4 regions of the Rahnella sp. PAMC25617 genome follow, and region 2 is predicted to be linked to each of the others. Evidence: predicted binding sites of a transcription regulator. Region 2 holds the regulator's gene; each other region holds the start of a gene.
What was found. The regulator CRP, encoded in region 2, controls carbon source genes, mostly activating them, when cyclic AMP is high. The targets are predictions, from matches to a motif close to ATGTGANNNNNNTCACAT.
Positions count from the first base shown of each region.

Region 1: a site for CRP is predicted at 1,038-1,055, ahead of ACM615_RS04805 (PTS sugar transporter subunit IIC). Genes of this name have one in related genera too.
Region 3: a site for CRP is predicted at 1,059-1,076, ahead of cytR (DNA-binding transcriptional regulator CytR). Genes of this name have one in related genera too.
Region 4: a site for CRP is predicted at 1,008-1,025, ahead of aaeR (HTH-type transcriptional activator AaeR). Genes of this name have one in related genera too.

Region 1 covers NZ_JBOCUM010000004.1:17,906-20,111, reverse strand. Annotated here, with positions in the region: gene ACM615_RS04805 (PTS sugar transporter subunit IIC) at 1-939, opposite strand, end outside; gene recG (ATP-dependent DNA helicase RecG) at 1,170-2,206, opposite strand, start outside.
Region 2 covers NZ_JBOCUM010000019.1:205,081-207,286, forward strand. Annotated here, with positions in the region: gene ACM615_RS22300 (YccS/YhfK family putative transporter) at 1-528, opposite strand, end outside; gene crp (cAMP-activated global transcriptional regulator CRP) at 590-1,222, opposite strand; gene ACM615_RS22310 (OsmC family protein) at 1,585-1,992, shown strand; gene ACM615_RS22315 (LysR substrate-binding domain-containing protein) at 1,994-2,206, opposite strand, start outside.
Region 3 covers NZ_JBOCUM010000024.1:6,426-8,631, reverse strand. Annotated here, with positions in the region: gene priA (primosomal protein N') at 1-941, shown strand, start outside; gene cytR (DNA-binding transcriptional regulator CytR) at 1,145-2,173, shown strand.
Region 4 covers NZ_JBOCUM010000013.1:124,824-127,029, forward strand. Annotated here, with positions in the region: gene aaeA (p-hydroxybenzoic acid efflux pump subunit AaeA) at 1-557, opposite strand, end outside; gene aaeX (p-hydroxybenzoic acid efflux pump operon protein AaeX) at 565-768, opposite strand; gene aaeR (HTH-type transcriptional activator AaeR) at 1,043-1,981, shown strand; gene tldD (metalloprotease TldD) at 2,065-2,206, opposite strand, start outside.

The sequences.
Region 1 (2,206 bases), on a different contig from region 2:
GCGCAGATGCGCCGACTTGCTGCGACAAAACAGCAACACCAGCCCGATGGTTGCGCCGGAGCCGCCGATAACGATCAGGAAATTCCAGAAAGCCTCGGTCATGATGTGCGTCATCGGTAAACCTGCGGCGAGATCTGTCTGATTCAGGCCAAGGTTGGTTAACCAGAAAGCCTGCAACATGCCGGAAACGATGGCTGAACCGTGAATGCCGGCAAACCACAACAGGTGGCAAATCAGCACGGCGAGAAGTACCGCGGGCAGTGAGTCAGCGGCGGAAATCAGCGGTTCGAACAGCGCCATAATCGCCTGTGGCAACAGCATGTCAAACCCTGACTGCACCAGCAAACTCAAAGGGAAAAGCGTCACCACCACCGCAATAATCGGGATCAGCAAATCGAATGAATGCTTAATGTTTGAAGGAACCTGTTCAGGTAAGCGTATGCCGATATTGTATTTTTTCAGCAGCCGCGTCAGCTCAGTCACATAAATCGCCACCAGAATGGCGGTAAATATGCCCACGCCACCCAGCGCGACGGTCGACATTTTCTCATCAACCTGCGGCGCAGCGACCAGCAGAAAAGACATCAGCGCCAGCATCGCCGTCATAAACGGGTCAAGTTTGTAACTTCTTGCCAGATTGTAGGCAATCGATGCCGCGATGTAGATCGACATAATCCCCATCGTCATATTGAACGGCGTCAAAATTTGTACTTCATATTTTGCCGAAAGCGCCAGCCAGCTCCTGGCGAAACCCCACGAAGATTCAGGCGAGAATGGCGGGTGGACAAAAACCAGTAAAAAAGAGCCGACAATCATAAACGGCATTGCTGAAATAAAACCGTCACGTACCGCCATGACGTGGCGTTGCGAGGAAAGGCGGGCAGCAAAAGGGCTGATCTTTTGTTCTATAAAGTTAAAGAGGGATTGGCTGATACTCATGATGATTTGACCTTATGTTGAGGACATCAGACAGGGTTGCCTTAATTATCATCAGTGTAGTGATGGGGTATGAAACCGGTTACCGACTTTGCCTCACTCTGTGAAGGTCATCAAATAACCAACGAAGAAAGCAGTTCAGCTGCGGTGACATTAAAATTTGCATGAATGTGAAGGCGCAAAAACATCATTTTTAATAATGCTTCGACGATAAGAGAGAGTGGAGAAGGGGATCAGGCGTTGGTGTATCTGACTCTTTCCGGCAGCCAGCGTTCTATCAATGCTTTGGCGTGATCCGGGAACTGCTGTTGCAGATAGCGCGCTATACGCTGCACGTCGGGGATCATTGCCTGGTCGCGTAACAGGTCCGCGACTTTAAACTCTGCACTGCCAGTCTGGCGCGTACCCAGTAATTCGCCCGGTCCGCGGATCTCTAAATCCTGCTGGGCAATGACAAAACCATCGTTACTGTCACGCAGTACCTGCAAACGCTTCTGCGCAGTTTTGCTCAGCGGCGTTTTATAGAGCAGAACACAGTGGGAAGCCACGGCACCGCGCCCGACGCGGCCGCGCAGCTGGTGTAATTGCGCCAGCCCTAAACGCTCCGGGTTTTCGATAATCATCAGGCTGGCATTTGGTACGTCAACGCCGACTTCAATAACGGTCGTCGCCACCAGAAGTTGCACTTCGCCTTGTTTAAACGCCTGCATGACGGCCTGTTTTTCCTGCGCTTTCATGCGCCCATGCACCAGCCCGATATTGAGCGCTGGCAGGGCCTCTTTCAGTCCTTCCCAGGTGGCTTCGGCTGCCTGAGCCTCGAGCATTTCTGATTCTTCGATCAGCGTACACACCCAATAAGCCTGACGGTTTTCCTGCTCGCAGGCACTTTTGACGCGGCTGATAATATCACTGCGGCGGGTATCGGGGATCGCGACGGTTGTCACCGGCGTACGGCCTGGCGGCAGTTCGTCGATCACTGACGTATCAAGATCCGCATAGGCAGTCATGGCCAGAGTTCGCGGGATAGGCGTCGCCGTCATGATCAGCTGATGCGGATGGAACCCTTGTTGCAGGCCTTTCTCCCACAGCGCCAGACGCTGGTGTACACCAAACCGGTGCTGTTCATCAATGATGACCAGAGAAAGTGACGAGAACAAAACCTGCTCCTGGAAGATGGCATGCGTGCCCACCACCATTGAAACCTGACCGCTGGCAATCGCGTCTTGCTGCGCCTGCCGGGCTTTACCTTTTTGTTTTCCTGCCAGCCAGC
Region 2 (2,206 bases):
CGCGAGTTGCAGATAGAGCTGGCTGAGCGTTTCGCGCATCGGCTGTTCTTCCGATATGCGAAACCACGCCCAGTTAAATAATCCGTACCAGGCCGTACCGGCGGCGAAAAGCACCGGCGCCTGCCATATAGGGCGTACGCCGACCATACTCAGTGTGAAGATGGTCGCCACCAGCGCGCCGGGCAACAGCCGCGCATGCAACGGGCTGATTTCGCCGGTCACGCCAAGCAGTAATGCCAGCGACAACATGATGAGCGGCAGGGGGATGTGCCAGCTTTCCAGCATCACTTGCAGCAGAATGCTGCTCACGGCAAACAGCGTTCCGCCAATTATCAGGCGTTTGAAAAAGCGTTTGTGCGGAGTATCGAGGCCCGCGACGTTGCAGCAGGCAGGACAAAGAGAGAACAGCAGCCCCATTTGCAGATTGCCGAACAACCAGCAGATACCAACGGGCAGGCACAACACCAGCGTCTGGCGCAGCGCGTAGTTAACTTCCGGATGGTAAAACAGTCTTCGCCATAGCGTCATGGATAAAGCTTAGCCCATAAAAAAGGCGCGACAGTATTCTGCCGCGCCGATTTTTAAGGGATTAACGTGTGCCGTAAACGACAATCGTTTTACCGTGTGCCGAGATCAGACTTTGATCTTCAAGCATTTTGAGAATACGTCCGACTGTTTCACGTGAACAACCGACGATTTGGCCGATTTCCTGACGGGTGATCTTGATTTGCATCCCGTCCGGATGGGTCATCGCATCAGGCTGTTTAGCCAGATTAAGGAGAGTTTGAGCGATACGCCCTGTTACGTCGAGGAAGGCCAGGTTGCCGACTTTCTCTGACGTCACTTGCAGACGGTTTGCCATCTGCGCGGAAAGACGCATCAGAATATCCGGGTTAACCTGAATCAGCTGGCGGAATTTTTTATAAGAAATTTCAGCCACTTCACAGGCAGTTTTTGCACGAACCCACGCACTACGTTCCTGACCTTCTTCGAAGAGTCCCAGCTCGCCGATGAAGTCACCTTGGTTAAGGTAGGACAGTATCATTTCTTTGCCTTCTTCATCCTTGATAAGGACAGCAACTGACCCTTTCACGATGTAGTAAAGCGTTTCGGCTTTTTCACCCTGGTGAATCAGCGTACTTTTAGAAGGATACTTATGTATATGACAGTGAGACAGGAACCATTCAAGAGTCGGGTCTGTTTGTGGCTTGCCGAGAACCATTTGCTATTATCCTCTGTTGTTATCGCTGCCCAAAATCACAGGGCTCAGAGTTCCCTGTACGGCACTTCATAAAAAAAGCGCCCTTTCAGCATATAACTCCCCAGAAATGCTGCAAGCGGGTGTCGGAGTGAAACAGCCTGATTATTGCCGTTATCACCGTGGGTTCTGTTCTTAAACCGCGAAAACCGTCACCGCAATTCACTGGAAAGTATGTTTCGGCTTTGTTTGTAGCACAGGTTTGCAATGCTGTCTTCTGTTGTCTCGCTTCAGCATGATGGCGATCGGGTTACGTTGCCAGATTTTAGGTGGAAGGGTACTCTGGGAGCGGAATTCGACGAGTTTATTCACCGGGAGAATAGTTCATGCACGCACGCGTAAAATGGGTAGAAGGGCTGACGTTTTTAGGCGAGTCAGCGTCAGGCCACCAGATTTCTATGGATGGTAATGCGGGCGATAAAGCACCCAGCCCGATGGAAATGCTGCTGATGTCCGCAGGCGGTTGCAGCGCGATTGATGTGGTGTCTATTTTGCAAAAAGGCCGTAATGACGTGCGTGATTGTGAAGTCAAGCTGACCTCACAACGCCGCGAAGAAGCGCCGCGCCTGTTCACGCACATCAATCTGCATTTTATCGTCACCGGTAAAGATCTCACCGATAAGATTGTCGAACGTGCCGTTAGCCTGTCTGCGGAAAAGTACTGCTCTGTGTCCCTGATGCTCGGCAAAGCGGCGACCATCACGCACAGCTTTGAAGTGATCAGCGTCGAATAAGTTACGACCAGTCATACGCGTGGCACTGGCTGCGCAATAAATCCAAAAATCGCCGCGCGGCAAACGTCAGCGGCGATTTTTGCGAGTAAAGCACGCAATATTCCGCCTGCGGCAGGGTATCGATATTGAGCACACTCAGCCTGTCCTGCAATCCGAACGGCGCTTTCATCGCCCGCGCCACAATGGTCAGATAATCAGACTGCAACACCATATT
Region 3 (2,206 bases), on a different contig from region 2:
AGGTGATGTTGTTCCTGAATCGCCGGGGTTATGCACCTGCCCTGCTTTGCCACGAATGCGGCTGGATTGCCGAATGTCAGCGCTGTGACCACTATTACACCCTGCATCAGAATCAGCGCCAGCTGCGCTGCCACCATTGCGACAGCCAGCGCGCTGTGCCGCATCAGTGTCCGCATTGCGGATCGACACAACTGGTTTCCGTCGGTGTTGGTACCGAACAGCTGGAAAATGAACTCGCGCCGTTGTTCCCGGATACGCCCATCACGCGTATTGACCGCGATACCACCAGCCGTAAAGGCTCGCTGGAACAACATCTGAATGAAGTCCATCGCGGCGGCGCACGCATTCTTATCGGCACGCAGATGCTGGCGAAAGGGCATCACTTCCCGGACGTCACACTGGTGTCATTATTAGACGTCGACGGCGCGCTGTTCTCGGCGGACTTCCGTTCTGCCGAGCGCTTTGCCCAGCTTTATACTCAGGTTTCCGGTCGTGCCGGACGCGCAGGGAAACAGGGTGAAGTCGTGTTGCAGACGCACCATCCGGAACATCCGTTATTGCAGGTTCTGTTACAGCAAGGCTATGACGAGTTCGCCAGACAAACGCTGGCGGAGCGCAAAAGCGTGTTTCTTCCTCCTTTTACCAGCCATATTCTGATCCGCTCTGAAGATCACGATAATCAGCAGTCCGCGCTGTTTCTCCAGCAGTTACGGAATTTGCTCGAATCCAGCCCGCTGAAAGATGATTCGCTGTGGATTTTAGGGCCGGTTCCCGCCTTGCAGCCCAAACGCAGTGGTCGCTTCCGCTGGCAGTTGCTATTACAGCATCCTTCACGGCGCGTTTTACAGCATCTGATCAAAAGTTCTCAGCCATTGATTGCGAGCCTGCCGCAGGCTAAAAAAGTGAAATGGACGCTGGATGTGGACCCGATTGACAGCTGATCCGTGGAGGAAATCCGCATAATTAGTCATGATTTCTGCGTGATGGATCGAAAAAAGCATCTGCATCACACTTTTAATGCAAATTAGGTAACAAATCCTACTCACATTCTGTTTAGAATGTGATGTGCTACACATCATCGGTAGCCAGGTGAGGAATGTTGATGTTGTTGTCTCAGTTTGATGCTGTTGCAAGGAGAGAGACGTTGGAGCACAAGAAAGAATTACCCGCCGCGACAATGAAAGATGTGGCTGAACAGGCAGGCGTTTCAACAGCAACGGTATCCCGCGCGTTAATGAATCCGGAGAAAGTCTCCGCCTCTACCCGTCAGAAGGTTGATCAGGCCGTCATGGCGGTGGGTTATTCTCCTCACGCCCTGTCCCGCAACCTGAAACGTAACGAATCGCGTACGATTTTGGTGATCGTCCCGGACATCTGCGATCCGTTTTTTTCCGACCTGATCCAGGGGATCGAACGCACGGCGGCTGAAAGCGGTTATCTGGTGCTCATCGGCGATTGCGCCCAACAGAATCAGCAAGAAAAAACCTTTATCAATCTGATCATTACCAAGCAAATTGACGGCATGTTGCTGCTCGGCTCCGATTTACCCTTCGACGCCAGCAAGGAAGAACAGCGCAATTTGCCACCTATGGTGATGGCTAACGAATTTGCGCCGGAACTGGAACTGCCAACGGTACACATCGACAACCTGACCGCCGCGTTTGAAGCCGTACATTATCTTCTCAAACTGGGACATCAGCGCATTGCCTGCATCGCCGGGCCGAAACATATGCCGCTGTGCCAGTACCGTTCACAAGGCTATGTGCAGGCACTGCGCCGTAACGGGCTAAGCGTCGAAAAGCAGCTGACGGTAGACGGTGATTTTAGTTATGAATCCGGCGCACAGGCCGTTACCGAACTGATGTCGCTGCCGGAGCCGCCAACGGCGATTTTCTGTCATAACGATATTATGGCGATTGGCGCGATGTTTCAGGCGAAAAAAATGGGTCTGCGCGTCCCGGAGGATCTCTCGGTTGTCGGCTTCGATGACATCAAGGCCAGCCAGTATACCGATCCTCCGCTGACCACCGTCGCGCAGCCAAGATTCCAGCTTGGTCGTCAGGCCATGTTATTATTACTTGAGCAGTTACAGGGAAATCAGGTACAAAGCGGTTCATTGCTGCTCGACAGCGAACTGGTTGTGCGTGAAAGCACCGCCGCTCCCAAAGCGTGAGTCAGTTTTGATGGCTGTTCAGTGATTTTAATT
Region 4 (2,206 bases), on a different contig from region 2:
ACCAGCGCCACAGCCGTCGAACCACGGTTGATGTAGTTACCCGGATGAACGGTCAGGTTAGTGACCCAGCCATCGGCAGGTGCAACCACCACGGTACGTTCCAGATCCAGCACGGCCAGATCACGTGCCGCCTGCGCTTTTGCCAGCTGATGTTCAGCGGTTTGCAGGACGTTATTGGCCTGATCGATTTCTTCCTGCGACATGGCCTGCACGCCCAGTTTCACACGACGTCCGGCTTCACGTTTTTTCTCTGCTGCCAGCGCCTGATAATACGCGACGTCAGCACTCGCTTCGTCCAGCGCCTGCTGGTAGCGCGGCTGGTCGATTTTAAACAACACCTGGCCCTTCTTCACCAGCTGGTTATCGACCACAGGCACATCGGTAATCAGACCGGTAACATCGGGCGCGATAGACACGACATCAGCGGTAAATTTGGCATCACGGGTCCACGGAGATTCGGTATAGAACGCCCAGGCTTTGAAAATTGCGATGACAGCCAGCACGACCAGAATCAACGTTATTGCATAACGTATTATTTTTATAGAGAAATTTTTCACAACGCCCTCAGACGAACATGCAGGAGATCAGGTAAAAAAGACAGCAGTACAAAGCTGTGTTGAACAACGCCGGATGCCAGACAAAGTCATAGATACCGGTGGGTTGCAGTACACGCCGCAGCACGAAAAACACCACCAGCGCCAGCAGTATTTCAAAAAACACCGGAGGAAACGACAATCCGAAAATCACCATTACCGGAAGCAAACTCATCAAAAATTCCTTACATTATGACGACGGACAAACACGTATCGTCCCGCGCACGCATTATTCATTATTTTAGGCAACGGCACGCGACCCCGGTGGAAAATAATTCAGCGGGAGCAGATCAATGAAGCCGTGGAGTTGCCAGGGAAGTGTGCGAAGGTAAGCATTATGTCAGGAAAACTGAAACCTGAGCATTATCGCCCGGAAGGGTATATTAGCGTGCTTATTATCAAGTAATCAACGTTCTGTGATCTAAATCACTTTTAAGCCAGAGTTAACAATGGACCGATTAAAACGCATGTCGATTTTCGCTCAGGTGGTGGAAAGCGGTTCTTTTACTGCCGCTGCGCGACGCCTCGACATGAGCGTATCCGCCATCAGCCAGACTGTGTCAAAGCTGGAAAACGATTTACAAATCAAATTATTAAACCGCAGCACGCGCAGTATTGGTCTGACGGAAGCGGGCAAGCTTTACTATCAGGGTTGCCGGAAAATGCTGCACGATGTGCGTGAAGTGCATGAACAATTGTATGCCTTCAACAACACGCCAACCGGGACCTTGCGCATCGGCAGTTCATCAACAATGGCACAAAATGTTCTTGCTGCAATGACTGCCGAAATGCTCAGCGAATATCCCGGCCTGACGGTAAATCTGGTGACCGGCATACCCGCACCCGATTTAATCGCCGACGGTCTGGATGTGGTGATCCGCGTCGGCGCGTTACAGGATTCCAGCCTGTTCTGCACCCGCTTAGGCTCAATGCCGATGGTGGTGTGCGCAGCGCGCAGTTATCTGGCCCAGCACGGCACACCGGAAAAACCGGCTGATATGGTGAATTTCTCATGGCTGGAATACAGCGTGCGCCCCGACAGCGAATTTGAGCTGATCGCCCCTGAAGGCATTTCGACCCGCATTACACCGCAAGGGCGCTTCGTCACCAACGATTCGCAAACCATGATCCGCTGGCTGAAAGCCGGTGTCGGGATCGCGTATGTGCCGCTGATGTGGGTGATTGAGGAAATTAACGCAGGCGAAGTGGAGATTTTGTTCAGAAGCTATCAGTCCGATCCGCGACCGGTCTACGCGCTGTATACCGAAAAGGACAAACTGCCGCTGAAAGTGCAGGTCTGCATTGATTATCTGACGGATTATTTCAAACGAGTCAGCAAGGTGTATCAGGGATACCGGCAGGGGAAAAAGGGGACGCAGTGGAGTTGAGTGTGTATCAAAACCCGCCAAACTCAATTAAAGCCCACCAGCCTCCCCTTGTGAAAGGGGAGGCTGAAATGCAACAACAAAACTTAAGCAGTACCGCCGACGGTCAGATTATCCAGTTTCAGGGTTGGCTGACCGACACCGACCGGCAAACTCTGACCTTCTTTACCGCACACGCCGACGCCTTTATCGAGCGCCAGATCGTTACCGACCATAGAAATCTGCTGC